Regions from separate parts of the Duganella zoogloeoides genome, predicted to be linked through region 3. Evidence: predicted binding sites of a transcription regulator. Region 3 holds the regulator's gene; each other region holds the start of a gene.
What was found. The regulator sigma-54, encoded in region 3, starts transcription at its own class of promoters, with help from an activator protein. The targets are predictions, from matches to a motif close to TGGCANGNAANCTGCTTT.
Positions count from the first base shown of each region.

Region 1: the regulator sigma-54 is predicted to act here: its motif matches at 2,882-2,899, upstream of SR858_RS12480 (circularly permuted type 2 ATP-grasp protein).
Region 2: the regulator sigma-54 is predicted to act here: its motif matches at 6,450-6,467, upstream of SR858_RS23345 (flavin monoamine oxidase family protein).

Region 1 covers NZ_CP140152.1:2,806,796-2,817,117, forward strand. Annotated here, with positions in the region: gene SR858_RS12470 (transglutaminase family protein) at 1-447, opposite strand, end outside; gene SR858_RS12475 (alpha-E domain-containing protein) at 458-1,411, opposite strand; gene SR858_RS12480 (circularly permuted type 2 ATP-grasp protein) at 1,422-2,852, opposite strand; gene SR858_RS12485 (PRC-barrel domain-containing protein) at 2,974-3,492, opposite strand; gene SR858_RS12490 (ferritin-like domain-containing protein) at 3,692-4,522, shown strand; gene paoA (aldehyde dehydrogenase iron-sulfur subunit PaoA) at 4,656-5,330, shown strand; gene SR858_RS12500 (FAD binding domain-containing protein) at 5,327-6,280, shown strand; gene paoC (aldehyde oxidoreductase molybdenum-binding subunit PaoC) at 6,284-8,482, shown strand; gene SR858_RS12510 (glycoside hydrolase family 28 protein) at 8,659-10,062, shown strand; gene SR858_RS12515 (TerC family protein) at 10,121-10,322, shown strand, end outside.
Region 2 covers NZ_CP140152.1:5,302,325-5,312,646, reverse strand. Annotated here, with positions in the region: gene SR858_RS23370 (hypothetical protein) at 1-204, shown strand, start outside; gene SR858_RS23365 (alpha/beta fold hydrolase) at 297-1,310, opposite strand; gene SR858_RS23360 (DEAD/DEAH box helicase) at 1,491-3,764, shown strand; gene SR858_RS23355 (hypothetical protein) at 4,039-4,176, shown strand; gene SR858_RS23350 (Mu transposase C-terminal domain-containing protein) at 4,176-6,182, shown strand; gene SR858_RS23345 (flavin monoamine oxidase family protein) at 6,531-8,138, shown strand; gene SR858_RS23340 (c-type cytochrome) at 8,096-8,554, shown strand; gene SR858_RS23335 (RidA family protein) at 8,574-9,071, shown strand; gene SR858_RS23330 (TonB-dependent receptor plug domain-containing protein) at 9,125-10,322, shown strand, end outside.
Region 3 covers NZ_CP140152.1:5,435,491-5,445,812, reverse strand. Annotated here, with positions in the region: gene SR858_RS23935 (GGDEF domain-containing protein) at 1-859, shown strand, start outside; gene SR858_RS23930 (PBECR2 nuclease fold domain-containing protein) at 1,065-1,358, opposite strand; gene SR858_RS23925 (hypothetical protein) at 1,309-1,572, opposite strand; gene bluB (5,6-dimethylbenzimidazole synthase) at 1,663-2,316, opposite strand; gene SR858_RS23915 (monovalent cation:proton antiporter family protein) at 2,354-4,336, opposite strand; gene SR858_RS23910 (KpsF/GutQ family sugar-phosphate isomerase) at 4,463-5,461, shown strand; gene lptC (LPS export ABC transporter periplasmic protein LptC) at 5,461-6,063, shown strand; gene lptA (lipopolysaccharide transport periplasmic protein LptA) at 6,073-6,675, shown strand; gene lptB (LPS export ABC transporter ATP-binding protein) at 6,677-7,429, shown strand; gene SR858_RS23890 (RNA polymerase factor sigma-54) at 7,433-8,917, shown strand; gene hpf (ribosome hibernation-promoting factor, HPF/YfiA family) at 8,993-9,352, shown strand; gene SR858_RS23880 (alginate lyase family protein) at 9,413-10,322, shown strand, end outside.

The DNA of each region.
Region 1 (10,322 bases), 2.6 Mb from region 3:
CGCCGTTGCACCGCTTTGATACCGGACTGCACCAAAGATGTGCTCGGCTAAGCTCATGAGGTCGCGCGATTGGGCCTGGCCATCGGGCAGGCACGAGGCAGCCAATTCGAGAATGCCGGGCGTGGCTTCGGTCAGCCGGGTAGGCGCCGTGAACAACAGCGGCGACAGCGCATCGCTGTTCGGCACGCGGCCCTTGAGCGGGGCCGTGGTCTCGACTATGCCCGACGCAACGATGTCCAGCCCCCGGTGCTGGGTGTCCAGCGTCATCATGTGCGACAGGTTGCCGAACGCATCGGTATAAGCATGCACATGACCAGGCACGTTCAGGTGCCAGGAATGCACCTGCTGCTGCGGCTCCTTGCGCGGCGTCATGTGCAGTTGCTGGATGGTGTAGGCCAGCGGCGCCGTATAGATATAGCGCGTTTCGTGCCGTATGGTCAGTTGCATCGATTGCCTTTCAGGCCGCCAGGGGGACCAGGAAATCGCGGCTGACGCGATTGCCAAGCTGGTTGATGTCGGCCAGGAAGCGGGTGAGGGTGTCGTGCAGGCCAGCTTCGAGGATGTCGTCGATCTTGGAAAACTGCAGCGCCGCGCGCAGGCGGCCGGCCAGGCGCTCGGTATCGGCCGACACATCATTGCGCACTTCGCCCAGGTTGTGCACCACCTCGTCCATGCACGCCAGCAGCGAACGCGGCATGTCGGCACGCAGCATCAGCAGTTCGGCGATACGCGCCGGGGTGATCACGTCGCGGTACACCTTGCGATAGATTTCGAAACCCGATACCGAGCGCAGCAGCGCGCCCCAGTAATAAAAGTCGCGCTGGTTCATGGCGTCGCGCACGGCCGGCGCGGCGGTGCCGCTGTGGAACTTGACGTCGAGGATGCGCGCCGTGTTGTCAGCCCGCTCCAGGAAGGTGCCCAGGCGGATGAAATGCACGGCCTCGTCGCGCAACATGGTGCCCAGCGTGACGCCGCGCGACAGGTGCGAGCGGTACTTGACCCATTCAAAAAACTTGCTGGGGTCGTCTTCCAGCATATTAGTCTTCAGCATTTTCTGCATGTCGAGCCAGGTCTGGTTCTGGGTTTCCCAGACCTCGGTGGTCAGGGTGCCACGCACGGCGCGGGCGTTCTCGCGCGCCTCGGTCAGGCACGAGACCACCGACGACGGATTGGCGGGGTCGCGCACCATGAAGTCGATGACTTCGCGGGCGCCGAGGACGTCATAGTGTTCGGCAAAGCGGTGTTCCAGTTCGGAAATACCGAGCAGGGCGCGCCAGACCTGGGCGTTATCTTCGTCGGACTGCGGCAACATGCAGGTTTGCACATTGACGTCCAACATGCGGGCGGTGTTCTCGGCGCGCTCGGTGTAGCGCGCCATCCAGAACAGGTGGTCGGCGGTGCGGCTTAACATGGGTGTCTCCTTAGCGTTCCAAAATCCAGGTATCCTTGGTGCCGCCGCCTTGCGACGAGTTCACCACCAGCGAGCCTTCCTGCAAGGCCACGCGCGTCAGGCCGCCGGGCACCATCGAAATGGTCTTGCCCGACAATACGAACGGCCGCAGGTCGATATGGCGCGGCGCGATGCCGTCCTCGACATACGTCGGGCAGGCCGACAAGGCCAGCGTGGGCTGGGCGATATAGCCGTTGGGGTTGGCCAGCAGGCGAGCCCGGAAGTCCTCGATCTGCTGCTTGGTCGAGGCCGGTCCTACCAGCATGCCGTAGCCGCCGGCGCCGTGCACTTCCTTGACCACCAGGTCGGGCAGGTTGGCGAGCGTGTACGCGAGGTCTTCCTTCTTCCTGCACTGGTACGTCGGCACGTTGTTGAGGATCGGCTCTTCCGACAGGTAAAACTTGATCATGTCGGGCACGAACGGGTAAATCGACTTGTCGTCGGCCACGCCGGTGCCGATCGCATTGGCCAGCGTCACGCGGCCGGCGCGGTACACCGACAGCAAACCGGGCACGCCGAGCGAAGAATCGGGACGGAACGCCAACGGATCGAGGAAATCGTCGTCCAGGCGGCGGTAAATCACATCGACCCGCTTGGGGCCGCGCGTGGTGCGCATGAATACGGTATTGTCGCTGACAAACAAATCCTTGCCCTCGACCAGTTCCACGCCCATTTGCTGGGCCAGGAACGCATGTTCGAAGTAAGCCGAGTTGTACATGCCGGGGGTCATTACCACTACCACCGGGTCGGTAATGCCCATCGGCGCGACCGAGCGGAGGTTGTCGAGCAGCAGGTCTGGGTAGTGATCCACTGGTGCGATTTTGTTGCGGGCAAACAACTCCGGGAACAAGCGCATCATCATCTTGCGGTCTTCCAGCATGTACGACACCCCGGACGGCACCCGCAAGTTGTCCTCCAGCACGTAAAACTCGCCTGCGCCCGCGCGCACGATATCGACCCCGGCAATGTGGGCGTAGATGTCGGAGGCGACATTGATGCCTTGCATTTCCGGTCGATACTGGGCGTTCTTGTAGATCTGCTCTGCCGGGATCAGGCCGGCCTTGACGATATTCTGGTCATGATAAATATCATGGATAAACATATTGAGCGCCTTAACGCGCTGTACCAGGCCGGCTTCCATCTGCTTCCATTCGGCAGCGGTGATGATGCGGGGGATGGTGTCGAACGGAATCAGCCGTTCGGTGCCGGCGTCGTCCCCGTAGACGGCAAAGGTAATACCCACCCGGCGGAAGGTCAGGTCCGCCTCCGCCCGCTTGCGTTCGATGGTATCGGGCGACTGGCGCTGCAGCCAGCCACAAAACTCACGGTAATGCTCACGCACCTCGGCGCTGGCGTTGTGTGCCAGGCCATCTGCGGTCATTTCATTGAAAAATTTTCCCATAATATAACTTCCCCCTGTTGAGTGCAGTTATATCAAGAAACATGCCAGAAGACCCGCACGATTATGGTGCATAAAAAAAGCACGCGACCAGCGCGTGCTTTTTCGGTGAAACTTTTAAGATTTACAGGTTGCCCAGCCCCGAACCACGGCTGCTCGAATAGCCGGGATCGCTCTGCAGGCTGCCGGTGCCGGCGCTCATCACGCTGCCGCTGGCAGTACGGCCGCCGGGCACGGCTTGCTGGGTGCCATAGAAGTCGTGAATCTGGGTGGAGAATTCGGAACTGGCCATATCTGGCCAATTGTCCTTGTCGAAGCCGGGGGCGTTCTTCAGGTGGTCTTTCGACACGTTGAGCAGGAAGCGCTTGTTGACCGTGTCCAGTTGCAGCGCTTCCCATGGCACGGCAAACAGCTTGTCACCCATGCCCAGCCAGCCGCCGAACGACAACACGGCGTAAGCCACATTACCCTGGCGCATGTCGAGCATGATTTCCTTGATGTCGCCCAGGTCTTCTTCCTGCAGGTTGTACACGTCTTCGCCGATGAGGGTGTCGGCGCCCATCAGACGCGGGCCGGGGCCGTTATCGACGTCTGCATAGTCGGTGTTGTAGATGCCGTAGGTGTCGCGGTCGAGGTAGCTCATGGTGGTCTCCTGATGGTTGGGGGATACACGCTGGCTCCCGGCGCTTTCTGCCGGGTATGTAGCGCAGCACAGGACCCATGATGCGGTGAGCTCGCCGAACCGGGTATAGGTGCACGCGCGGCAGGGTTGTAGGACCAGGATGAGTAACTGAGGCACATAGCAAGATGCTACACTCGTGCCTTTGCTCTTCAGTATTTCCATGTCCTTGTCACCACACGCCAACAGCGGCGAACTGCGCGCGCGCGCCTTGCACTGCCTGCTGCAATCGGACCCGGTCGAGAAAGTCGCCGCCGTCAATGCCATGGCCGCAGCGGTCCGCGCCGGCGCCTGCGCGCCCGATCCCGCCGCGCAGCTGCAAGCGCCGGCAGACCGGCCCATACCGGGTCGTCCAAGCCTGCCGGAACTGGTGCTGCCCTCGGCGCTGGGCAAGCGCTCGATGAACACGGTAGAGGGGCGCGCCATGCTGATCCACGCACTGGCGCACATCGAATTCAACGCCATCAACCTGGCGCTCGACGCGCTGTGGCGCTTCCCCGATCTGCCCGCCACCTACTACACCGACTGGCTGAAAGTGGCGGAAGAAGAATCGCTGCATTTTTCGCTGGTGGCCGCGCACCTGGTGACGCTCGGCTACGCCTACGGCGACTTCACCGCCCACGGCAGCCTGTGGGAAATGGTGGCCAAGACCACCGGCGACGCGCTGGCGCGCATGGCCCTGGTGCCGCGCGTGCTGGAAGCGCGGGGGCTGGACGCCAATCCGCCGATGCGCGCCAAGATCGCCCAGGCCGGCGACTTGCAGGCCGCGGCCATTCTCGACATCATCCTGCGCGACGAAATCGGCCACGTCGAGATCGGCAACCGCTGGTACCGACACCTGTGCCACCAGCGCGGGCTGGAGCCGCGCGCGACGTTCGCCGCGCTGTGCGAGCAATACTGGGCGCCGGTGCCGCGCGGCCCGTTCAATCTCGAAGCGCGCCGCCAGGCCGGCTTTACGGAAGAGGAAATCGCCGACCTTTGCGCCAATAAGTAGTATCACGTAAGCCGCACTAACCTGGAGTCAACAGTGCGGATGTCGTCCTGATAATGCGATTAAGATGTTTTGACTCATCCGGCCACAAGTCGTCGATGAATCATTACTCACAATCTAGCCACAGGACGAATCGATGATGAACGACCTTAGCGATGTAAAAATCACCCGGCGCGACCTGCTGATCGCAGGCGCCATTACCGCCACCACTGCCGCCGTTCCCTCGGTAGCCGGCGCTCAAAACAACAGCAACTCCGGCGGTGGCAATGGCGGCGCGGCCCAAGCGGCTGCCGCCCCCGTGATCAACAAGGTCACGCTGGTGGTTAATGGCAAGTCGCGCGCAGTGGACGTCGATACCCGCACCACCTTGCTCGACGTGCTGCGCGAAAACATGCACCTGACCGGCACCAAGAAGGGGTGCGACCACGGCCAGTGCGGCGCCTGCACCGTCATTGTCGAAGGCCGGCGCATCAACTCCTGCCTGTCGCTGGCCGTGATGCACGACGGCGACAAGATCACCACCATCGAAGGCCTCGGTACGCCCGATAAATTGCACCCGATGCAAGCGGCGTTCGTCAAGCACGACGGCTACCAGTGCGGCTACTGTACCCCCGGCCAGATCTGCTCGGCCATCTCGGCCATCGAGGAGATCAAACAGGGCATCCCGAGCCACGTCACCGCCGACCTCAACACCAAACCCTTGCTCAGCAGCGAAGAACTGCGCGAGCGCATGAGCGGCAATATCTGTCGCTGTGGCGCGTACTCCAACATCATCGACGCCATCAACGACGTTGCCGGGAGCCGCGCATGAAAGCCTTCAGCTACGAACGCGCCAAGACCCCGGCCGAAGCAGCGGCCGCGATTGTCCGCCAACCCAATGCGAAATTCATTGCCGGCGGCACCAACCTGCTCGACCTGATGAAACTCGAAATCGAAGCGCCCACGCACCTGGTGGACGTCAACGGCATCGGCTTCGACAAGATCGAAGCGACCAAAGAAGGCGGCCTGCGCATCGGCGCCCTGGTCCGTAACACCGATCTTGCCGCCGACCAGCGCGTGCGGCGCGACTACGCGGTGCTGTCGCGCGCCTTGCTGGCAGGCGCCTCGGCGCAGTTGCGCAACAAGGCCACCACGGCCGGCAACCTGCTGCAGCGCACGCGCTGCCCGTACTTCTACGACACCAACCAGGCCTGCAACAAGCGTCAACCGGGCAGCGGCTGTTCGGCCATCGACGGCTTTTCGCGCCAGCACGCGGTGGTCGGCACCAGCGAAGCCTGCATTGCCACCCACCCGAGCGACATGGCCGTGGCCATGCAACTGCTCGACGCCCGAGTGGAAACCGTGAAAGCCGACGGCGCCACCCGCACCATCGCCATGGCCGACTTCCACCGTCTGCCGGGAAATACCCCGCATATCGAAACCGCGCTCGAACCGGGCGAGCTGATCACGGCGGTGACCTTGCCCAAGCCGCTGGGCGGCAAGCACTATTACCGCAAGGTGCGCGACCGCTCGTCGTACGCGTTTGCCCTGATTTCGGTGGCGGCCGTGGTGCTGCCGGACGGTACCGGCCGCGTAGCTTTGGGCGGCGTCGCCCACAAGCCGTGGCGTTTGCCAGCGGCGGATGCCAGCGTGGCGCAAGGCGGCAAGGCCGTGGCCGACCAGTTGCTGGCCGGCGCCCGCACCACCGAAGACAACGCCTTCAAGATCACCCTGGTCCAGCGCACGATCTCCGCCGTGCTGGCGGAAGCGAAGAAAGCCTAAGCCATGAAATTTACCACTCCCGCCACCATCAATCCGATCGACCAGCTGAAGGTCGTCGGCAAGCCGCTCGACCGCATCGACGGCCCCATGAAAACCACCGGCACCGCGCCGTATGCCTACGAGCAGCACGCGGTGGCGCCGAATGCCGCCTACGGTTACGTGGTCGGTTCGTCTATCGCCAAGGGCAAGATCACCGCGATCGACCTGGCTGCCGCCCGCAAATCGCCGGGCGTGCTGGCCATCGTCACCTACGAAAATGCCGGTAAACTCGGCAAGGGCAAGATGAACACCGCCCACCTGCTGGCCGGTCCCGACGTCGAACACTATCACCAGGCCGTTGCCGTGGTCGTGGCCGACACCTGGGAACAGGCGCGCGCCGCCGCCCAGCTGGTGCAAGTCAAATACGCCGAAAGCGCAGGCGCGTACGACCTCGCCAAGGTGAAAGACACCGCCAAGCCGCACAAGGACAAGGAAAACGCCGACACCAAGGTCGGCGACTTCGACGGCGCCTTCAAAGCGGCACCGGTGAAAATCGACCTCACCTACACCACGCCCGACCAGTCGCACGCGATGATGGAGCCGCACGCGTCGATCGCCAAGTGGGACGGCGACAAGGTCACCATCTGGACCTCGAACCAGATGATTGCCTGGGGCCAGGGCGATGTCGCCAAGACCCTCGGCCTGTCCAAGGACCAAGTGCGGCTGGTATCGCCGTACATCGGCGGCGGCTTCGGCGGCAAGCTTTTCGTGCGCTGCGAGGCCGTGCTGGCCGCGCTGGGCGCCAAGGCAGCGGGCCGTCCGGTCAAGCTGACCCTGCCACGACCGTTCATGTTCAACAACACCACGCACCGGCCGGCCACCATCCAGCGCCTGCGCATCGGCGCCAGCCGCGAGGGCAAGATCACTGCCATCGGCCACGAAAGCTGGTCCGGCGACCTGCCCGAAGGGCAACCGGAAACCGCCACCGCCCAGACCAAGCTGCTGTATGCCGGCGCCAACCGCATGACCAAAATGCGCCTGGCCGTATTGAATCTCCCTGAAGGCAACGCCATGCGCGCCCCGGGCGAAGCGCCGGGCCTGATGGCGCTCGAAGTGGCGATCGACGAGCTGGCCGAAAAGCTGAAAATGGATCCGGTGCGTTTCCGCATCATCAACGACATCACCCACGATCCGGCCAAGCGCGAGCGCAAATTCTCGCAACGCCGTTTCGTCGAGTGCATGCGCGTGGGTTCCGAGCGCTTCGGCTGGGACAAGCGCAACGCCCTGCCGGGCCAAGTACGCGATGGCCGCTGGCTGATCGGCTACGGTGTCGCATCCGCCTTCCGCAACAATATCGTCATGAAGTCGGGCGCGCGCGTCAAACTCGACAGCAAGGGCATCGTCACGGTCGAAACCGACATGACCGACATCGGCACCGGCAGCTACACCATCATCGCCCAGACTGCCGCTGAAATGATGGGTGTCACCATCGACAAGGTCGTGGTCAAGCTTGGCGACTCCGACTTCCCGGTCTCGGCCGGTTCGGGCGGGCAGTGGGGCGGCAACAGCTCCACCGCCGGCGTGTACGCCGCGTGCGTCAAGCTGCGCGAGGCCGTGGCGCAAAAACTGGGCCTGCCAGCCGACGCGGAATTTGCCGATGGTTCGGTGCGCGGCGGCGGCAAGACGGCCACCCTGGCCAAGGCCGCCGAAGGCGGCGACATCATGGCGGAAGACAGCATCGAATTCGGCGACCTGGACAAGAAATTCCAGCAATCGACGTTTGGTGCACACTTCGTCGAAGTGGGCGTCGATGCCGACACCGGCGAAACCCGCATCCGCCGCATGCTGGCCGTGTGTGCGGCCGGCCGCATCCTCAACCCCAAGTCGGCCCGCAGCCAGGTCATCGGCGCCATGACCATGGGCGCGGGTGCTGCCCTGATGGAAGACCTGGTGGTGGACCATCGCCGTGGCTTTTTTGTGAACCACGACCTGGCCGGTTACGAAGTGCCTGTCCATGCCGACATTCCCCACCAGGACGTGATCTTCCTCGACGAAACCGACCCGATGTCGTCGCCAATGAAGGCCAAGGGTGTCGGCGAGCTCGGTATTTGCGGGGTAGGGGCGGCAATTGCCAACGCCATCTACAACGCTACCGGCGTGCGCGTGCGCGAATACCCGATCACGCTCGACAAGCTGATCGACAAGCTGCCGCAGCAGGCGTGACAGCGACCGCTAGCCGCCGATCCGTCATTCCCGCGTTCGCGGGAATGACAAATTTCAGCGCAACGACTGCGATGACTATTGCGCGTTTGGTCACCCGCCTGAGAATTTGGCAGGGCCGGACAGCAGGGCACGGCTGCCGCGCTACCATCGCGGTAACGCCCATACCAAGATAACCCATGCTCCCAACGTCACCATCGCGCCGCAAGGCCGTTCTCGCCGGCCTCGGCCTGCCCCTGTTCGCCGGCTGCGCCAGCATCGCCGCTGGCGGCCACCCGCAACAACGGATCACGATCAAAGCCCCGTTCGCCATGCCCGTCATCGCGGTTCCCGACTTCGCCGCCAGCAAGCGTTTTCCGATCACCGATTTCGGCGCCGACCCGGCCAGCCAAAGCGCCACCTCGAGCGCGATCACGCGCGCCATTGCCGCCGCCCATGCCAGCGGCTCCGGCGTGGTCGTGGTGCCGCCCGGCGTATGGCCCACCGCCAAGATTCACCTCAAGAGCAACGTCAACCTGCACGTGGAGAAGGGCGCGACCCTGCTGTTTTCCGAGCGTCCAGAAGACTACCTGCCGGCAGTACTCAGCAGCTGGGAGGGGCTGGAATGCTATAACTACTCGCCGCTGGTGTATGCGTTCGAGTGCGAAAACGTCGCCATTACCGGCCAGGGCAAGCTGCAAGCCAAGCTCGACATCTGGCGCGTATGGTATGCACGGCCCAAGCCGCACATGGATGCGCTGGTGGCCCTGTACCACCAGGCAGCCAAGGGCGTACCCGTGAGCGAACGGCAAATGACCGGCGGCGCGGCCAACCTGCGCCCGCAATTCGTCCAGTTCAACCGCTGCCGCCATGTGCTGATCGAAGACATCAGCATCGAGGACAGCCCGTTCTGGGTGGTGCACCCGCTGCTGTGCAAGGACGTGGTGATCCGCCGGGTGAATATCCGCGCGCACGGCCACAACAACGATGGTGTCGATCCCGAGATGACCCAGAGCGTGCTGATCGAAGACTGCGTGTTCGACCAGGGCGACGACGCGATCTCCGTCAAGTCCGGGCGCGACCAGGATGCGTGGCGCCTTGGCGTACCTTCGCGCAACATCGTCATGCGCAACTGCCGTATCAAGAACGGCCACCAGCTGATCGCCATCGGCAGCGAACTGTCGGCCGGCATCGAGAACGTGTACGTCGATAACTGCCACTTCGACCATGCCGATTCGCGCGTGGCCAGCACCATCAACAACCTGCTGTTCGTCAAGACCAACGAGCGGCGTGGCGGCTACGTGCGCAATATTTACGTCAACAACGTTAGCGCCACCCGCATCGCCGGCGGCGTCCTCAGCGTGGAAACCGATGTGCTGTACCAGTGGCGCAACCTGGTGCCCACCTACGAACGGCGCCTGACGCCGATCGAGGGCCTGCATGTCAGTAACGTCACGGTGGGGGAGGCCAGGTTCGTTTGCCACATCAAGGCCGAGCGCGAGATGCCCGTCAAAAATGTCACTTTAAGCAAGATTCAAGTCAAAAAGGTGGGGGATACCCACATCTTGACCGAAAATGTCCACGGTTTCATAAACCAGGGATAAGTAGTCTTACCGAGATAATCGATTACAATGGCCTCCTCTTAACTCTGGAAGGCAAGGCATGGAATGGCTATTCGACCCAAACATTTGGGTCGGCTTGTTCGCACTTATCGTACTCGAAATCGTCCTCGGTATCGATAACCTGATATTCATAGCAATTCTCGCGGACAAACTCGCGCCCGAGCAGCGCGACAAGGCAAGGCTGATCGGTTTGAGCCTGGCCATGATCATGCGCCTCGGCTTGCTGTCTGTCATGTCCTGGC
Region 2 (10,322 bases), 130 kb from region 3:
ATGGCAGCTCCTGCCGCACCGGCAGCCACCCCGGCGCCTGAAGCCAGGCACGCCGACAAGCATGTCAAGAAAGCGCATGCCAAGAAAGTAAAACCAGCCAAGGCCCCGGTTGAAAAAGATGGCGCACCAGTGCCGCCGGCACCACCGGCACCACCGGCTCATCCAGCCGCCGCTCCGGCAGCACCAGCAGCACCAGTCAAGTAAGCACAACGAGCAAGAGCAGCACGCGCCGCCCCGGACCTTACGGCCTGGGCGGCGTTTCCGTTTTAGAAGTGTTCAGTGGCTGTTAGTGGCTATTAGCGGTTCAATTCCTCCAGCAACGCCTTGTGGAACATCGCCGGATCTTCCATCTGCGGCGCATGCCCCTTGCCCGGGAACTCGACCAGCCGGCTGTCCGGGATCGTTTTGGCAGCCTGCTTGCCCAGCAGCTTGTAGTTGCCGATCTTTGCCTTGATGTCCGGCGGCGCGATGTCGGCGCCGATGGCCGTGGTGTCGGCGTCGCCGATCAAGAGCACCGTGGGCACTTTCAGCAGCGGGAACTCGTATACCACCGGCTGGGTATAAATCATGTCGTAGATCAGCGCCGAGTTCCACGCCACCACCTGCTTGCCGGGGCCGTTCGACAGGCCGGCCAGCATGTCCACCCAGCGTTCGTACTCGGGCTTCCACTTGCCGCCGTAATAAGTCTTGCTTTCGTACGCGCGGATGCTGTCGGCCGTGGTGTTCAATTCGCGTTCGTGCCATTGGTCCACGCTGCGCGGCGGCACGCCCAGCGCCTTCCAGTCTTCCAGCCCGATCGGGTTGACCATCACCAGTTTTGCCGTCGCCTGCGGGTACATCAGCGCATAGCGCGTGGCCAGCATGCCGCCGGTCGAGTGGCCGATCATGATCGCCTGCTTGATGCCCAGGTGCTTGAGCAGGGCCTCGGTATTGGCCGCCAATTGCTGGAAGCTGTACTGGTAGTGTTCCGGCTTGCTGGACGCGCAAAACCCGATCTGGTCGGGCGCCACCACGCGGTAGCCGGCGCCGGTCAGGGACTTGATGGTCGCTTCCCAGGTGGCGCCGCAAAAGTTTTTACCGTGCAGGAGCACGGCGGTCTTGCCGTCGCCCTGACCACGCGCGGTGGGCGCCACGTCCATGTACGCCATTTGCAGCTTGACGCCCTGCGAGGTGAAATCGAACTGCTGCAGCTGGTGGGGATAGGTAAAGCCCTCCAGGCGCGGGCCGTAGCTGTAGTTTTGGGCAGTGGCCAGCAATGGCAGGCTGAAGGCCGCAAAAGCCAGTGCACGGCGCGTGGATGAATTGATCATGTTGGCAATCTCCTATTGTGGGCAGCGGACAATATAGGCGGATAGGGTGTTTTTCACCCTTAAACAGCGCTTAAATGCGTGGATTTCAAGCAAATTGACGCTCGAATGGCTGAGACAGAGTAAACTACGCACAAATTTCTTTCGCAATTAGGCGATTCGAACATACTTGTGAGTGACGCCATGTCTGACACCCCCATTACCCTTTTTACCGACCTTAACCTGAGCGAACCGCTGATCCAGTCGCTCAAGGACGTCGGCTACGAAACCCCGTCGCCGATCCAGGCCGCCACCATCCCGCTGCTGCTCGATAACCAGGACGTGCTGGGCCAGGCCCAGACCGGAACCGGCAAGACCGCCGCTTTCGCGCTGCCGATTTTGTCGCGCATCGATATCCGCCAGACGTCGCCGCAGGCGCTGGTGCTGGCCCCAACCCGCGAACTGGCGATCCAGGTCGCCGAAGCGTTCCAGACCTACGCCGCGCACATTCCCGGCTTCCACGTGCTGCCGATTTACGGCGGCCAGAGTTACGGCCCGCAACTGTCGGCGCTGCGTCGCGGCGTGCACGTGGTGGTCGGTACTCCCGGCCGCGTGATCGACCACCTGGACAAGGGTTCGCTCGATATCTCCAAGCTCAAAACCCTGGTGCTCGACGAAGCCGACGAAATGCTGCGCATGGGCTTTATCGACGACGTCGAACGCATCCTGCAGGAGACCCCGGCCACGCGCCAGACCGCGCTGTTCTCGGCCACCATGCCGTCGGCCATCCGCCGCATCGCCAACACGTACCTGCGCAATCCGAAGGAAGTGACCGTCGCCGCCAAGACCGGCACCAACGAAAACATCCGCCAGCGTTACTGGCTGGTGTCGGGCATGCACAAGCTCGACGCGCTGACCCGCATCCTGGAAGCTGAAGACTTCGACGGCATGATCATCTTCTCGCGCACCAAGCTCGGTACCGAGGAACTGGCGCAGAAGCTGCAGGCGCGCGGCTTCTCGGCCGCCGCCATCAACGGCGACATCCAGCAGGCGCAGCGCGAGCGCACCATTGCCCAGCTCAAGGAAGGCAAGATCGACATCCTGGTCGCCACCGACGTCGCCGCACGCGGCCTGGACGTGGAACGCATCAGCCACGTGGTCAACTACGACGTGCCGCACGATCCGGAAAGCTATACCCACCGTATCGGCCGTACCGGCCGCGCCGGCCGCAGCGGCGAGGCGATCCTGTTCATCACGCCGCGCGAAAAAGGCCTGCTGAAAATGATCGAGCGCGCCACGCGCCAGCCGATCGGCATGCTCGAACTGCCGACCATCCAGGCGGTCAACGACGTGCGTATCGCCAAATTCAAGCAGCAGATCTCGGAAACCCTGGCCCAGGGCGAGCTGGAACAGTTCCAGTCGCTGATCGAAGACTTCGAGCGCGAACAGAACGTGCCGGCGATCGAAATCGCCGCCGCCCTGGCCAAGATGGCCCGTGGCGACGTGCCGCTGCTGCTCGACAAGAAGCAGGTCACCCAGTGGGAAGAGCGCCCGGCCCGTGCCGGTGCGTCCTTCGACCGCCCGGAGCGCGGCGACCGCTTCGACCGTGGCGATCGTGGTGATCGCTTTGACCGCCCCGAGCGTGGCGAGCGCCCGGACCGCAGCGAGCGTTTCCCTAAAAAGGAACGCATCGTGCGCGCGCCGGACGCCGGCATGGAAACCTTCCGCATCGAAGTCGGCTACCAGCACGGCGTCAAGCCGGGCAATATCGTGGGCGCCATCGCCAACGAAGGCGGCATCGACTCGAAGAACATCGGCCGCATCGAAATCTACGACGACTACAGCGTGCTGGACATGCCGAACGACCTCGCCGGCGACGTGCTCGAGCACCTGGCCGGCATCAAGGTAGCCGGCCAGCAACTGCGCATCACCCGTGACAACGGCGGTGCACCATCGTCTGCTTCGCCTGCGCCTGCTGCGGCGCCAGCGGCACCGGCACCAGCGGCCGCGCGTGCCACCCCGGTCCGCGCCGCCAAGCCTGCGCCGGCCGCCGCTGCCGGTCCGGCTGCCTCGCCGCTGTCGCGCACCGTGGCCGCTGCCGCCAACGAGTTCGACGACGACGCACCGAAAAAGAAAAAGGACAAGCCGGCCAAGGCTACCTTGCCGATGAGCGCCTTCCGCGTGGAAGTGGGCAGCGTCAACGCCGTCACCCCGGCCAACATCGTGGGCGCCATCGCCAACGAAACCGGCCTGGAAGCGCGCCTGATCGGCCGCATCGAGATATTCGACACGTATTCGATGCTGGAACTGCCGGACGGCATGCCGAACGAACTGTTCAAAAGCCTGGGCAAGGTCTGGGTCGGTGGTTCGCAGCTGAAGATCAGCCAGGTGGACCGCATGCCGCCGGAATCGGGCAAATCGACGCCGCCGAAATCGGCTGCGCCGAAGAAGAAACCGGCGCCGGGCAAGAAATACTGATTGTTTGCGTAGCAAGTAACACCATGAAAAGGGCCGCAAGGCCCTTTTTCTATTTCCGCATGTTCCGCATGTCTCGCACACAGTCGGTGCTGCGCTGCACCAAGAAAAAGCTTGTGAAAGTGCAAACGTGGTGCCTGGACCGATGTTGGCAAAGTGTTCTCATAGGTGAACGAGGGGTGGCCCGGTTTTTGCATTATGACTTGGCACAAACCTGATAAATGGCGCGCTTGACGCGCCTCAACCTGGAGACAAGTCGTTGAACCGGAGCTTAGACATGACGCCATTCAGGAAGCTGTGGAATACTTTTGTCGATGCGATCAAGCCGCCGCTGTTGCGTGAAAATGCCGATACAGGGCGGCACGCCATCGTGGTTGACACCCGGCCGTTCCACCTCTCGGTGAAGGGGCGCTGATGTTACTGCGCAACGATCTGCTGCACTACCCGCAGCCATCGGCGCGCACCGTCCGTGTTTTGTGGATCGACCCCGGCCAGCGCCATGCCTACGTCTATGACGTGGCGGCGCGCTCGGCCGAGGTGGAACTGGTCCAGTTACCGGCGCTGCTTGCCGACCTGCGGGATGGCCGCGCCAGCGTGCTGCCGGCCGATCCCTACCTGATGGTGGTCAGCCAGGAAATGCTGCCGCCCAAATACCTGCAACTGCGCGCGCGCGCCTGGGAAATCATCGCGGCGCTGGTGGCGCAGGAACCCGACATCTACGATGCGCGCCGGCGCGGCCAGATGATCGCCCGCGCCACCGCCGAACACCAGGTGTCGCACCCCACCATTTATCGCTACCTGCGCCGCTACTGGCAGCGCGGTCAAACCCCCAACGCGCTGCTGCCCGACTACTGCAATTCCGGCGGCAAGGGCAAGGTGCGGCAATCGTCGGAAGGCATCAAGCGCGGCCGGCCGCGCAAGAACGGCGCCGACGACGGCCCCGGCCTGAACGCGGACGAAGACATCCGCCGCATCTTCCGGGTGGCGATCGCCCGCTACGCGGCCAGCCACGACAAGTTTTCGCGCCTGGGCGCCTACCAGCAGATGCTCGATGAATTCTTCATCGAGCGCCGCATCGATCCCGCCAGCGGCCGGGTACAGGCGGCGCCGCAGCGCCGCGCGGTCATGCTGCCCACCTTTGGCCAGTTCAATTACTGGCTCGATCATGACGACGACCGCCCGCCGGAAGTGGCACGCCGCAGTAGCGGCTCCGGTTCCGGCTCCGCGACCGGCGCCATTGCCGGCGCGGCGCAGGCGCTGCGCGCCGCATCGGCGGTCCCGGTTCCGGTCCCGGTCTCGGCCACGCACATGCCCGCGGCAGCAAACACCGCAGCGGCCGGCGCCGGTGCGGTGCCGGCATCGCCATGGCCGTCCGCCCCCGGCCGTCCCGGCGCCAGCTACCAGCTCGACGTCGTGCGCGCCGAGGTGCAACTGGTGTCGCGCGCCGACCGCGAGCAAGCCATCGGCCGCCCGCACATCTACGTGGTGCAGGATACCTACAGCCGCATGATTACCGGGATCCACGTGGGACTGGGACCGGCCAGCTGGTCGCAGGCGATGCTGGCGCTGGCCAATTGCGGCGCCGACAAGCAACGCTACAGCCAGCATTACGGCCGCCGCATCGAGGCGGCCCAGTGGCCGGGCTGCCATTTGCCCGACCTCCTGTTCGTGGCGGCGCCACTGGCCGCGCTGGCCGGCGCCGAGTGGGGCGATGGCGGCACCCTGCGCACCAACTTCAACCTGCGCTGCATCGCCGCCGAGCAGGGGGCCGGCGACTGGCAGGAGGTACTGGCGCGGCGCTTCCGGCTGCTGGCGCCTGACGTCGCCGGCAGCGCGGGTAATGCAGTCAACGCGGTAGTCAATGCGACAGCCAATGCGGCCGGCGCACCGTGCCGGCTCGACGGCGTGCTCGATGTGGCGCAGTTCACCCGCATCGTCATCGACTGCGTTTTGTACTACAACAGCCGCCAGCCGGCGCCCGACGCCGCCACGCCGGCGGCATTGTGGGACTGGGGCGTGGAGCACCGGGGCGGCGCGCTCAAGACCTATCCTGAGCACCTGGTGCGCTGCAGCCTGATGCCGGTGGCCACCGCCATCGTGGGCTGCGACGGCATCCATTTCGCCGACAGTATTTATACCTGCGCGCGCGCGGTCCAGGAGCGCTGGTACGAGCGGGCGCGCCAGCGCGGCGGCTGGCAAGTGAAGGTGGCGCACGACCCGTCCAACCTCGACACGATCTACCTGCTCGACGCGGCCGCGCCGATGCAGTTCCACGCCTGCCACCTGGCCGACGCCAGCGGCGTGCGCCGCCACCTGAGCGCGGTGGAAATGGCGTATCTGCCGGCCGCCGTTGCTGTGACCGCGCCGGCGCTTGCCACCGTGCGCACCAATACTCCCGCCCTGGTCAGCTTCGCCGGCTGATTCCTCCTCTCCCGATTTTCACACACTGCACCGCCATGCACCACCGCCATATGGTGGTGCGTGCGCTTGTGCGCCGCTGTGGTTGCGGTGTCCGGCGCCGCCATGAATAAAGTCTGTTTCAGGTAAATAAAGTTTATCGCTGGAGGCGTTCTGCGGCGTGCCGGAAGCACCTGCAGCGCGCTGCCGAAAAAACTTTGTTCGTTGAAGCAGGCCTTGCAGATAAAGGGCTGCTTCGATGATGAACGATGTTTATTCGTCTTTCCAATATGGCACGTTGCTTGCTATGGAGGGGACTATGGGGAAGCAAGTCACCTCAAGGTTTTTTCAGCAAAAAGTCGAGGAAAGCAGATGGAAAGCAAAACAGTAAAACCGTTTAAATCGTTTAGCTCTTTTACCCGCAGAGACTTCCTGTATCGGGCCGCAGCGGTGGGCGGCACCAGCTTGCTGTTGACCACCATGAACGCATGGGGCATGGGCATCAACTCCACCGTGTCGGCGCCGCCGGCACTGACCGGCAGCGGCAAGGGCAAGAAGGTGGTGATCCTGGGCGCCGGCCTGGCCGGCCTGACCGCCGCCTACGAACTGGGCAAACTGGGTTACCAATGCCAGATCCTCGAAGCGCGCGACTTTGCCGGTGGCCGCTGCCAGACCGCCCGCAAGGGTTTCTCGCTGACCGAACTCGGTGGCGAAAAGCAGACCTGCGCTTTCGACGCCGGCCAGTACATCAACCATGGCCCATGGCGCATTCCGCTGCACCACCAGTCCACGCTGCACTACACGCGCCTGTTCGAGGTGCCGCTGGAAGTGATGGTCAATGAAAACGACCACTCGTATGTATACTCCGAAAACGCCGGTCCGTTCGCAGGCAAGCGCATGCGCATCAAGGAGGTCAAGGCCGACATGCGCGGCCACGTCGACGAATTGCTGGCCAAGTCGATCAAGAACAAGCAGCTCGACCAATCCCTGAGCGCAGACGACCAGCGCCTGCTGCTCGACTACCTGGTGCACGAGGGCCAGTTGTCGGCCTCCGACCTGGCTTACCGTGGCCGCCCGGGCCGCGGTTATGCCGTGTACCCCGGCGCCGGCATGGAGCCGGGACCAGGCAAGGCGTCCGATCCGCTCGGTTTCAAGGACCTGCTCGAATCGAAGCTGGGCAATGTGTACAGCGCCGTGCACGACTTCCCGATGCAGGCCACCATGTTCCAGCCGGTGGGCGGCATGGACGCGATTCCGAAAGCGTTTGAAAAGCGCCTCGGTAAAGTGATCCGCTACCGCGCCGAAGTGCAGACCATCCGCCAGAACGACAAGGGCGTGACCATCGCCTTCAAGGACACCGCCAGCGGCAAGGCCGGCACCGTCACCGCCGACTACTGCCTGTGCACCATTCCCTTGTCCGTGCTGCGCCAGATCGATACCGATTTCTCGGACAAGTTCAAGAAGGCCGTGGCCACCGTGGCTTACGCGCCGGTGGGCAAGATCGGCCTGCAGATGAAACGCCGCTTCTGGGAAGAGGACGACCAGATCTACGGGGGCCACGTGCTGACCGACCTGCGCGGGATTAACACCATCTCGCTGCCGTCGTCGAACTGGCAAAAGCAGAAAGGCGTGGTGCTCGGCTACTACCAGTACCAGACCGCCGCCATCGAGGTCAGCGCCCTGACGCCGGCCGAACGCGCCGAGTTTGCGGTGGCCGCCGGCGAGAAGATTTTCCCGCAATACCGCAAGGAATACGAGAACGCATTCTCCGTGGCGTGGCACCGGGTGCAGTACAACCTCGGCGGCTGGGCCGAGTGGACCGACAAGACCCGCGCCGCCGCCTATCCCACGCTGGTGGAAGGCGAGGGCCGCATCATGCTGGCCGGCGAACACCTGAGCTATCTGACCGGCTGGCAGGCCGGCGCCATCGAATCGGCATGGCAGCAGATCGCCCGCATCCACGCGAGGGCCAGCGCATGAAGCAAATCCTGACCACCGCCCTGATGAGCGCCGCCGCGCTGGCCGCCACCGCGCTGCTGGCCGCCGCACCGGCCCGGGCCCAAAGCCCGGACGGCAAGGCGCTGTTCCTGAAAAACTGCGCGGCCTGCCACCAGGCCAGCGGCAAGGGCATCCCGGGCGCATTCCCGGCGCTGGCCGGCAGCAAATTCGTCACCGGCGACCACGGCGAACTGGCCGGCGTGCTGCTCAAGGGACGTGGCGGCATGCCGGACTTCAGCGAGAACATCAACGACCGCGACATGGCCGCCATCCTGACCTACGTGCGCGGCGAATGGGGCAACAAGGCCGATGCGCTGACCGAAGACGAAATTCACAAGCTGCGCACCGCGCTGGGCGTGGCGCAATTCGGCACGGCCGAAATGTCGAACAAACATTAAACCCTGGAGAGAGAGAACCATGAAAAAAATCGTTGCCACCGTGTTGACCCCGATTGCCTTCGGCCTGCTGTGCGGCGCTGCCCAGGCGGCAGACATCGTTCGCCACAAGATTCCGAACTCGGACTTTCCGATCGCGCTGGCCGTGACCATTCCGCCGACCGCCACCATCCACTTCATCAGCGGCCAGGTGCCGGCGGTGGTGAACAAGGAAGCCGCCGGCGACTCGCTGGCCGCCTTCGGCGACACCAAGACCCAGACCGAAACGGTGCTCAAGAAGATCAAGGAAATCCTCGAAGGCATGAAGCTGCAAATGTCCGACGTGGTCAAGATGCAGGTGTTCCTGGTGGGCGATCCGGCCAAGGGCGGCAAGGCCGATACCAAGGGCTTCATGGAAGGTTATACCCAGTACTTCGGCGGCGCCCAGCCGAACCTGCCGGCTCGCGCCGTGGTCCAGGTGGCGGGGCTGAGCAACCCGGGCTGGCTGGTCGAGATCGAAGTAGTCGCCGCAAAAAAATAATAGTCATCGCAGGTCTTACTTTGTAATTTTTCCAAAAATGGGGATGTAAAAATATGCACAAGACCACACTCAAGATCGGCGTTGCCGCCGTCCTGTCCACCCTGGCGTTCGGCGCCTCCTCGGCCTATGCGGCGCCGGCTGCGGAAGCAGCCGATGCCGCTGATGCACAAGTCGCGGCAGCGGCGGCCGCACCGACCGAAGTCGCATCGACCGCCTCGGTCATCGTTACCGGTACCCGCTCGAGCGGCATGAAGGCCGAGAACAGCGCCTCGCCGATCCAGGTACTGGATGCGGCCTCGCTGCAGCGCACCGGCCAGCCGGACCTGATCCAGGCGCTGGCGCAAAACCTGCCGTCGTTCACGGCCCAGGCCTTCGGCGGCGACACCGCCAACCTGACGCTGTCGGCACGCCTGCGTGGCCTGTCCCCGAACAACACGCTGGTGCTCATCAACGGCAAACGCCGCCACGGCACCGCCAACCTGGCCGTGCTGGGCGGCCCATACCAGGGCGGCGCAGCGGCCGACCTGAACTACATCCCTGTCTCCGCCATCGACCATATCGAAGTGCTGCAGGACGGCGCTGCGGCCCAGTACGGCTCCGACGCCATTGCCGGCGTGATCAACATCATTCTCAAGTCGAACAACCGCGGCGGCAACGCGACCGTCTCCGGCGGCGGCTACTGGGACGGCGGCGGACGCTCGGCCAGCGGCGCCGTCAACTTCGGCGTGGAACCGTTCGAGAATGCCTTCCTGAGCGTGACCGTGGACTCGAAATACCACGGCCACAGCGACCGTGGCGGCATCGACCCGCGCCTGGTCGATCCGCGCAACGTCGCCAACATTCCCGGCATGACGCAAATCTCCGGCTACCCGTACCTGAACAAGATCCAGGGCGACGCTGCGTATCACCTCAACGTCCTGGCCGCCAACTTCGGCTGGGACATCGACGCCAACAGCCAGCTGTATTCGATCCTGACCGCCGGCCGCAAGGAAGCGAGCGCCTACGAAAACTACCGTCTGCCAAACCGCGTGCCGGGCCTGTACCCGCAAGGCTTCTCGCCGAAGGAAGAAATCAAGCAGGATGACGTGGCGCTGACCATCGGCGTCAAGGGCAAGATCGCCGACTGGAACACCGACATCAGCACCACCTATGGCCGCGACAAGTCGCGCATCGGCGTGGCCGATTCGGTCAATGCCTCGCTGTACGCGGACACCGGCGCCTCGCCGACCGAGTTCTCCGCTGGCGCCTTCG
Region 3 (10,322 bases):
CGAGGATTTTCCCGACCTGATTTTCGTGGAAGCGCTCGATGCGCTCGGCTTCGACCTGTCCGAGCGCACCGCGACCTCGCCGCCGCCCAAGCCGCTGCTGGGTATGTTCGATGCGCACCGTCACGGTGCCGCCTTTCCCAACGCGACAACGGGGCTGCAAAGCGTGGCGCTGGTACCGCTGCTGCGCAACAAGCGCATCATCGGCAGCCTCAACCTGGCCAGCCGCGACCCCACCCGTTTCACGCCCAGCCTGGGCACCGATTTCGTCGAGCACATGGCGTCGATCGTTGCCATCTGCCTGGAAAACGTCATCAGTAACGAGATGCTCAAGTACATCGGTCTGACCGACTCGCTCACCGGCGTCTACAACCGCCGCTACATCGACCGCCGCCTGCTGGAAGAAATCGCCCGCGCCCGCCGCCAGGCGTATCCGATCTCGTTCATGTACATCGACGTCGATCACTTCAAGCGCGTCAACGACACCGTGGGCCACGGCGGCGGCGACGAAGTGCTGCGCGAAGTCGCCAGCCGCATCAAGAACGAGCTGCGCGCCTCGGATGCGCTGGCGCGCTTCGGCGGCGAGGAATTCGTGGTGCTGCTGATCGATGCGCCGCTCGACAGCGCCGCCTTCGTTGCCGAGCGCATCCGCGCCGGCGTGGCTGCCACCATGATCGCCCTTACGCCCGAGCTGCAAGTGTCGGTGACGGTGTCGATCGGCGTGGCAGCCCTGCATCCGGGCGACGCCGAAGGCGACCCGGTCGCCATCGCCCGCGCCTGGGTCGCCGCTGCCGACCTGCGCCTGTACGCAGCCAAAGAGGCCGGGCGCAACCGCGTGGTCAGCAGCGCGCCGGCGGCGTGATTTTTATTTCGGGTTTGTGTCGCCACGTGCGATGTGGAGTACAATTTACGCGTAGAGCGCGAGACTGACTGCCCCGGGGCGGCAATAGCCAGTCGAGGGACACCGCAAGTACCCCGGAATTTGTGTCGTGTGAGACCTCTGCTCCTGTGCTGTACAGGGTTAACAACAAGCTAGCGAAGGCAAGCGCACAGCTTGCCTTTTGCTTTTACGGGCGAATGTAAATACATTCGCCATGTCGATGTTTGTTGAGCGCCTTGCCATCGCCGTGCATGAAATTCCAGAGTACCCGGCCGGTCGTGTCGATGAACACCACCAGCATATGTTGCTTACCTTGGAAGGCGCCGATATAGACATGGCGCAGTTCTTCCTTGCCATTCTCGTCTTCGTATTCGACAATCCATATTTCGTAGGGATCTCGGATCGTTGCAAGAGCGTGCCTGACATAGCGCTCACGTGCATCCTGACGTTTCGACGATGTGCCGTAGATTGGCTCGCTCAATGACAACCACGTCCATCGGCGTGATGATTTCCACTTGGGTGATGCCTGCGTCGATAAATCCCAGATGTTGTTCCAGGATGATCATGGCAGCATCGGCTGAATCTACGGTTCGCACCAGGGGCTGGTCGGGAAGTCGTTTCGACCTGTCGAGATGGCGCAAGTCGGGCTGGCCAATATTTTTCCAGTTGGTCTTTTGCTGCTTCTTTTCCTTCATGCGAGCTCCATGCATAACGCATTGGAATGTTCACTCGCAGATAGGCGAGGTCATTGTTTAGACCTGCCAAGCATGACTTGGTTCAGACGCCTACTTTCCGGCGGTGTTGGACCACGTATTTACCGCCACCAGCGAATCCAGCGCACGGCGCGTATCCCACCCCTCCATTTCCAGCATCGGCCGTGGATAGAATTGCGCCACGTGCCCCAGGCACAGCACGGCCACCGGCCGCGCGCCGTCGGGCATGGCCAGCAGTTGCGCCAGTTGTTCCGGGTCGAACAGCGATACCCAGCCCATGCCCAGTCCCTCGGCGCGCGAAGCGAGCCACATGTTCTGGATCGCGCAGGCGACCGACGCCAGGTCCATCTCGGGCAGCGTGCGGCGGCCGAACACGTGCGCTTCGCGGCCGTCGGCCAGCGCCACCACGAACAGCGCGCCGCACTCGCGGATGCCTTCCACTTTTAGCCGCATGAATTCGGCGCCGCGTGCGCCCAGCGCTGCGGCCGTGTTGAGCCGTTCGGCTTCCACCAGGTCGATGATGGCGCTGCGCACGGCGGGACTGGCGATGCGGATGAAGCGCCACGGCTGCATATAGCCGACGCTGGGCGCTTGGTGCGCCGCGTGCAGCAGGCGCGCGATCACCGCTTCGTCCACCGGGCCGGGAACGAAGTGGCGCACGTCGCGCCGCTCCTGGATGACGCGATAGACGGTGTCGATTTCTTGCGGGGTAAAACCTGCGGACATGACTGCCTTGCTAAGTTGGTGCAACTGCCGCGCCGGATCAGCGCAGCAGCAAATTCTCGGCGCGCGCCACGGCGTCGGCCGCGCCGCGCAGCACGACCACGTCGCCGGCGGCCAGCACGGTCTCGGGACCGAAGTCGATTACCTGCTTGCCGCGACGCAGGCTGGCAACCACGGCGCCGCTGTCGGCCAGCAGGCACTGGCCCAGCTGCCTGCCCACGCTGGGCGTGTTGTCGGCCAGGGTGACCGGGTGTAGGCGGTCGAGGTCAGCGTCTTCGCCGACGTCGGAAAAGCCGTGGAAGAAGCCGCGCAGCGACGCATAGCGCGCTTCGCGCGCGGCCTGCACGCGGTGCACGACCTTGCGCAGCGGCACGCCCAGCATCACCAAGGTGTGCGAGGCCAGCATCAGGCTGCCTTCCATCAGTTCCGGCACCACTTCGGCCGCGCCGGCCGCTTTCAGGGCGTCGAGGTCGGTGTCGTCGTGCGAGCGTACCAGTACCGGCAAATTCGGCGCCAGCAAATGCACCTGGTGCAGCACCTTCAATGCCGACGGTGTGCTGGCGTAGGTGATCACCACCGCGCTGGCGCGGTAGATACCGGCCGCGACCAGGCTTTCGCGCCGCGCGGCGTCGCCGTACGACACTTGCAGGCCGGCCGCCTGCGCCACCTGCACCCGCTCGGGGTCGAGGTCGAGCGCGTGGTAGTCGATTTTCTCTTCGGACAGCAGGGTAGCCAGGCTCTGGCCGCTGCGGCCGAACCCGGCCAGGATCACGTGCTTGTTGGTGGACATGGTGCGGCTGGCGATCTTGGTCAGCGCCAGCGACTGCATCATCCAGTCGTTGCTGGCCAGCTTCATGACGATCTGGTCGGACTTGGCGATGATCAGCGGCGCCACCAGCATCGACAGCACCATCGAGGCCAGCACCACCTGGGTGATGAACGGATCGATCAGCTTGTTGCCGCTGGCGAGGTTGAGCAGCACGAAGCCGAATTCGCCGGCCTGCGCCAGCGCCAGGCCGGTGCGGATCGACACGCCATCGCTCGAGCCGAACAGCTTGGCCAGCGCGGCGATCAGGGCAAACTTCACCAGCACCGGCCCGATCAGCAGGATCAGCACCAGCCACCAGTTGTCGATCACCATGCGCAGGTTGAGCAGCATGCCCACCGTGATGAAGAACAGTCCCAGCAGCACGTCGCGGAACGGCTTGATGTCTTCTTCCACCTGGTGCTTGTACTCGGTCTCGGAAATCAGCATGCCAGCGACAAACGCCCCGAGCGCCAGCGACAGCCCGGCCTGTTCGGTGATCCATGCCGCGCCCAGCGTGATCAGGAGCAGGTTGAGCATGAACAGTTCCTGCGAGCGGCGCTTGACCACGATGGTAAACCAGCCGCGCATCAGGCGGTGGCCGACGAACAGCAGCAGGGTCAATACGATCACGGCCTTGACACCGGCCCAGGCCAGGGTTTCCGCCAGCGCGTCCGGGCGCTGGCCCAGCGACGGGATCATGATCAGCAGCGGCACCACGGCCAGATCCTGGAACAGCAAAATGCCGATGATCTTGCGGCCATGCTCGCTCTCGAGCTCGAGCCGCTCGGTCAGCATCTTGACCACGATGGCGGTGGACGACATGGCCAGCGCGCCGCCGAGTGCAAACGCGCCTTGCCAGCTGATCTGCAAATGGGCCGGTAGCTGGCTGGCGATGAGCCAGCCGAACAGCAAGGTGGCAATGATGGTAAACGCCACCTGCGCCAGCCCGAGGCCGAACACGATGCCGCGCATCGCCAGCAGCTTGGGCAGCGAGAATTCGAGCCCGATCGAGAACATCAGGAATACCACGCCGAACTCGGCCAGGCCGTGGGTGGCTTCGCTTTCCATGGCCCAGCCGAGCGCGTGGGGGCCGATCAGGATGCCGACGGCCAGGTAGCCGAGCATGGGCGGCAAATGCATCATGCGGAAGGCCACCACGCCCAGCACGGCGCTGCCTAACAACACCAGGGTCAGTTCGAGCGGGGAAAACGTCATGTTGCCGTAGCCGTCAGTTTTTTATTCAGTGGTTTCGCCCCACGCAGGCACAATGTTTCGACTGGCAAGTTTTTTGCTTTCTTAATTCGGCTATACTTGGGTATGAGTGTAACCCATGAAAAAACAATGCTGAAAGCTTTTGACGCAAAAATGGCGGCGCATGCGCTGCGGCTCGCCCGTGAAACGTTGCAAAACGAGGCTGCTGCCATTACTGCGCTGGAGCTGCGCCTGGGTGACGACCATACCGTCGTCAAAGCGATTGAACTGTTGTTTAATTGCAAGGGCAGGGTGGTGGTGTCCGGTATCGGCAAGTCCGGCCACATCGCTCGCAAGATGGCAGCCACGTTCGCCTCCACCGGCACCCCCGCCATGTTCGTACATCCGGCCGAGGCTGCGCACGGCGACCTCGGCATGGTTACTGCTGACGACGCTTTCATTGCCATTTCGTACTCGGGCGAAAGTACCGAGCTGATGACCATCCTGCCGGTGGTCAAGCGCATGGGCAGCAAGGTCATTGCCATCACCGGTAAACCAGGCTCCAGCCTGGCCAGCATCGCCGACGTCCACCTCAATGTAGCGGTGGCCAAGGAAGCGTGCCCGATGAACCTGGCGCCCACCACGTCCACCACCGTCACGCTGGCGCTGGGCGACGCGCTGGCAGTGGCCTTGCTCGATCTGCGCGGTTTCAGGGAAGAAGATTTTGCCCGGTCGCATCCGGGCGGGGCGCTGGGCCGGCGCCTGCTCACCCACGTGCGCGACGTCATGCGCAGCGGCGCCGATGTGCCCAAGGTGCGTGCCGACGTCAAGCTCACCGACGCGCTGCTTGAAATGACCAAAAAAGGCATGGGCATGACCGCCGTGGTCGATGCCGAGGACAGACCGATCGGCGTATTTACCGACGGCGACCTGCGCCGCATGATCGACAAGGTGCAGGACTTCACCCAGGTCCTGATCCGCGACGTCATGCACGCCAACCCGCGCAGCATCGCGCCGGAACAGCTGGCGGTCGATGCGGTCGCAATCATGGAACAGTTCCGCATCAACCAAGTGCTGGTGGCCGACGCCGATGGCAAGCTGGTCGGCGCGCTGCACATCCACGACCTCACACGCGCCAAGGTGATCTGATGCCTAACGTACGTAAAAGAACCGCCCACCGCTGGTCGCTCACCTGGATGGTCGTCATCGGCGTATTCGTGGCCGTCGGTACCGGCTGGATGGTGCAGTTGATTAACGAATCGAACCAGGATACGGCGCAGGACAAGTTCCGCAACGAGCCCGATTACATCATCGACCGGTTCAGCGTGGTGCGCATGACCAAGGACGGCAAGCCGGCCTATATCATTTCCGGCGACAAGCTCACCCACCTGCCGGCCGAAGAAGCGTCCGACATCATCAAGCCCTATATCAACACCTTGTCGGCCGAGCATCCGCCAATGACGGTGCGCGGCGACACCGCCCGCGTCGATCAGGACAACTCGCGCGTCAAGCTCGACGGCAACGTCAGCGTGGTACGCCCGGCCAGTGGCAAAAGCCAGGCCATGAGCCTGACCACGTCCACGCTCACCGTGTTCCCGGACGAGCAACGGATGGAAACCGTCGCACCGGTCGAACTGCACCTGGGCAAGACGGTGGCCACGGGTGTCGGCATGACCGCCAACAACGCAACGCTGCAAACCCAATTGGGCGGACGCGGCAAGATCACCGTGCCGCCGCATGCGGCACGCTAAAGGAAGATTATGAGAGCAATCACCAAGCACACCTTCTGGTCGGCAGCACTGCTGCTGGCGGCACTGACCATTCCGGCGCGCGCCGAAAAAGCCGACTCCAACAAGCCGATCGAAGTGTCGTTCGACCAGGCCGACTCCGATGACGTCAAGCAGATCAAGACCTTCACCGGCAATGTCATCCTCACGCGCGGCACCATCCGCATGACCTCGCCGAAGGCGGTGGTCACGCAAGACCCCGAGGGCTACCAGTTCGTGGTGCTCACCGGCACGCCCGGCGTGCAGGCCACGTTCCGCCAGAAACTCGACGGCGAGACCGACAAGTGGGTGGAAGGCCAGGCCGACCGCATCGAATACGACGACAAGACCGAGCTGGTCAAGCTGATCTCCAAGGGCCGCATCAAGCAGCTCGAGTCGGGCAAGGTCACCAGCCAGGTCGATGGCGAGTTCATATCCTACGACAGCCGCCGCGAAGTGTTCGCGGTGAAGAACAGCAGCAGCGGCGAGAGCAAACCGGGCGCCGGCCGCGGCACCATGGTGATCCAGCCATCGTCCAAGCGCCCGCCGATCGCGCCGGCGCAGCCGGTGCCGGCCACCCAGCCTGCGGGGAAATGACATGGAACCAAGTTGCGGTAGCACCCTGATCGTTCGCGGCCTGCAGAAAAGCTATGGCAAGCGCCAGGTCGTTCACGACGTGTCCCTGCAAGTCGATTGCGGCGAAGTGGTGGGTTTGCTCGGCCCCAACGGCGCCGGCAAGACCACGTCGTTCTACATGATCGTCGGCCTGGTACCGTCGGACGCCGGCACCATCGATATCGGCGGCGTCGACGTCTCGTCGCTGCCGATCCACCGCCGCGCCTCGCTCGGCCTGTCGTACCTGCCGCAGGAAGCGTCGGTGTTCCGCAAACTGACGGTGGAAGAAAATATTCGCGCTGTCCTCGAAATCCAGAAAGTGGACGGCAAGCCTTTATCCAAGGCTGACATTACTGAACGGCTCAATACCCTGCTGGCCGATTTGCAAATCGAGAAGCTGCGCGAGAACCCCGCGCTCTCGCTCTCCGGCGGCGAACGCCGCCGGGTGGAGATCGCCCGTGCGCTGGCCACCAACCCGCGCTTCGTGCTGCTCGACGAACCATTCGCCGGGGTCGACCCGATTGCCGTGATCGAGATCCAGCGCATCGTGCGCTTTCTCAAGGAGCGGCAAATCGGCGTCCTCATTACCGATCACAATGTGCGCGAGACGCTGGGCATCTGCGACCGCGCATATATCATCAACCAGGGCTCGGTGCTGGCTTCGGGCCGTCCGGACGACATCATCGCCGACGAGTCGGTCCGCCGCGTCTACCTGGGTGAACACTTCCGAATGTAATCCATGAAACAGTCGTTGCAACTGCGGACCTCGCAGCATCTCGCGCTGACGCCCCAACTGCAGCAATCGATCCGCTTGCTGCAGCTCTCCACGCTGGAGCTGCACCAGGAACTCGAACAACTCCTGACCGACAATCCCTTGCTCGAGCGGTTAGACGACCCGCTCGACCATTCGCTGCGGCTGTTGTCCGACGGCGCCATCAGCCAGCAGGCGCCGTCCGGCGAAGCGCCGTCCGAATCGGGCCCGCAGGAAGCGGCGCCCGCCGGCGAGGCCGACGCCTACGAAGGCCCCGCCGCCGATACCGAAAGTACCACCGCCGAAGCGGACATGGACTGGAGCGACGCCGGCCGCAGCAAGGCGCCCGACGACGAAGACGCGCGTCCGCAAATCGAAGCGCACCACTGCACCCTGCGCGAACACCTGATGGAGCAGATGCGGGTGACCGTGCTCGAGCTGCGCGACCGCGCGCTGGTCGAGCTGATCATCGACGCGCTCGACGAAAACGGCTACCTCGAAGAAGCGCTCGACGAGATCCACGCGCGCCTGCCGGAGGAACTGGAAGTCGAACTCGACGAGCTGCAAACGGCATTGTCGCTGCTGCAAAGTTTCGACCCGGCCGGCGTGGGGGCGCGCAATGCGGCCGAGTGCCTGGCGCTGCAAATCAAGCGCTTGCCCGGCATCGCGCTGGTGACGCGACGGATGGCCGTGGCCATCGTCGAAAAGCACCTGACGTGGTTTGCCCAGCGCGATTTCAACAAGCTGAAAAAAGCGCTGCTGTGCGACGACGAAGACTTGCGCGAAGTACAGACCGTGATCCGCCAGTGCAATCCGCACCCCGGTGCGGCGTTCGCGTCCGACGTGTCGGACTACGTGGTGCCGGACGTGATCGTGAAAAAATCGCGCACCGGCTGGCAGGTCAGCCTGAACAACGACGTCATGCCGCGCCTGCGCGTAAACGCCATGTACGCCAACCTGCTCAAGCAGAAGAAGGGCGAGGGAGGCGAGGGCGCCATGGGCGCGCAGCTGCAGGAAGCGAAGTGGCTGATCAAGAATATGCGCCAGCGGTTCGACACCATCCTGCGCGTGGCGCAAGCGATAGTAGAACGACAAAAGAACTTTTTCTCGCACGGCGCCGTTGCCATGCGCCCCCTTGTGCTTCGCGAAATTGCTGATACACTGGGTTTACACGAGAGCACCATTTCTCGGGTAACAACTCAGAAATACATGCTGACGCCGCACGGCATGTTTGAGCTGAAATATTTTTTTGGTAGCCACGTCGCCACCGAAGCGGGAGGTGAAGCCAGTTCGACGGCGATACGGGCACTGATCGTGCAACTGACAGGAGCTGAAGACCCTAAAAATCCTTTATCCGACAGTAAGATTGCGGACATGCTGGGAGAACAGGGCATGGTGATTGCGCGACGCACTGTTGCCAAATATCGCGAAGCCCTCAAAATCCCTCCAGTCAGTCTCCGCAAGTCTTTGTAGTGCACTGGTTCCTGCTTACTCGGCAACAATGGGTAAAGCACGAACCGTCAGCGACATTTATCTTTAGGAGTGTGTATGAATCTCACCATCAGTGGACATCATCTCGAAGTGACCGCCGCCATTCGTGAATACGTGCAGAGCAAGCTCGAACGCGTGACACGGCACTTTGATCAAGTGATTGATATTGCTGTCATTCTGACCGTAGATAACCTTAAAGAGAAAACCAAGCGCCAAAAGGCTGAAATCAATCTGCGCCTGTCCGGTAAAACGGTCTACGTGGAAAGCCTGTCGCAAGACCTGTACGCTGCGATCGACACCCTGATCGACAAGCTGGACCGCCAGGTCATGAAGTACAAAGGCAAAGTCCAACAGCACGGCCACGATGCGATCAAGCATCTCCCGGATAACTTCGAACCAGCTGCCGCCGCCCTTTAACAACGGCGCGACACACCAACTAAGGGCGCACAAGGCGCCCTTTCTTGTTTTTGGAGCTACATGAAAATTGTTTATCTGGTTTATACCGTTCTCCTTTCCGCCTCCGCTGCTTCCGCCGTCGCCGCCACCTGCCAGCCGGCGCCGGCCGCCGTCATCGACATCGACGCCAACAGCTACTACAACGACGCCAACCATTCCGTGATCGACCCGGCGCGGCGCGCCAAAAACATCGCCAGCACCGAGCCGGTCGAACAATTCTTGTCTGGCGTCGCCCGCAACGCCAGCCGCTACCAGGCCAACGGCAAGCCGCAAGACGCCGCCTGCGCCTTGAACTGGCTGGACAGCTGGGCCGGCCAGCAGGCCATGCTGGGCAAGATGTCGAGCGAACAGGCGTATTTCGTGCGCAAGTGGACCCTGGGCGGACTGGCGCTCAGCTATGCGCGCGTGCAGGCAGCCGCCATGCCCGCGCAAAAGCAAGCGATCGAGGCGTGGCTGTCCACGCTGGCCGACGCCACGCTGGTCCACGCCGACACCCGCAAGGGCAAGCGCAACAACCATTACTACTGGGAAGGGCTGGCAGTGACTGCCGTCGGCGCCGTCACCCACGACCAGCGTCTATTAACTTGGGGCCACGGCGTGTTCGACAACGCCATGGCCCAGGTGGCACCCGACGGCGCGCTGCCGGCCGAGATGGCGCGCGGCGCCAAGGCGCTGCACTACCACGCGTTTGCTGCCGCGCCGCTGACCATGATGGCGTCCATCCTCGACCTGCAGTCGCCGATGCTGGACCGGTTGGTGACATTTACGCTGGCCGCCGCGCGCAATCCTTCGGCCATGAACCAGGCGACCGGTTTCAAGCAGGAAGCGGTGAATGACATGCCGTTTGCCGTGATCTACGCGCGCCACATGGGGCACCCGCCAGCAGCCGCTGCAAAATTCCAGGCCCGCCTCGGCGGCGATTTAACCTTGC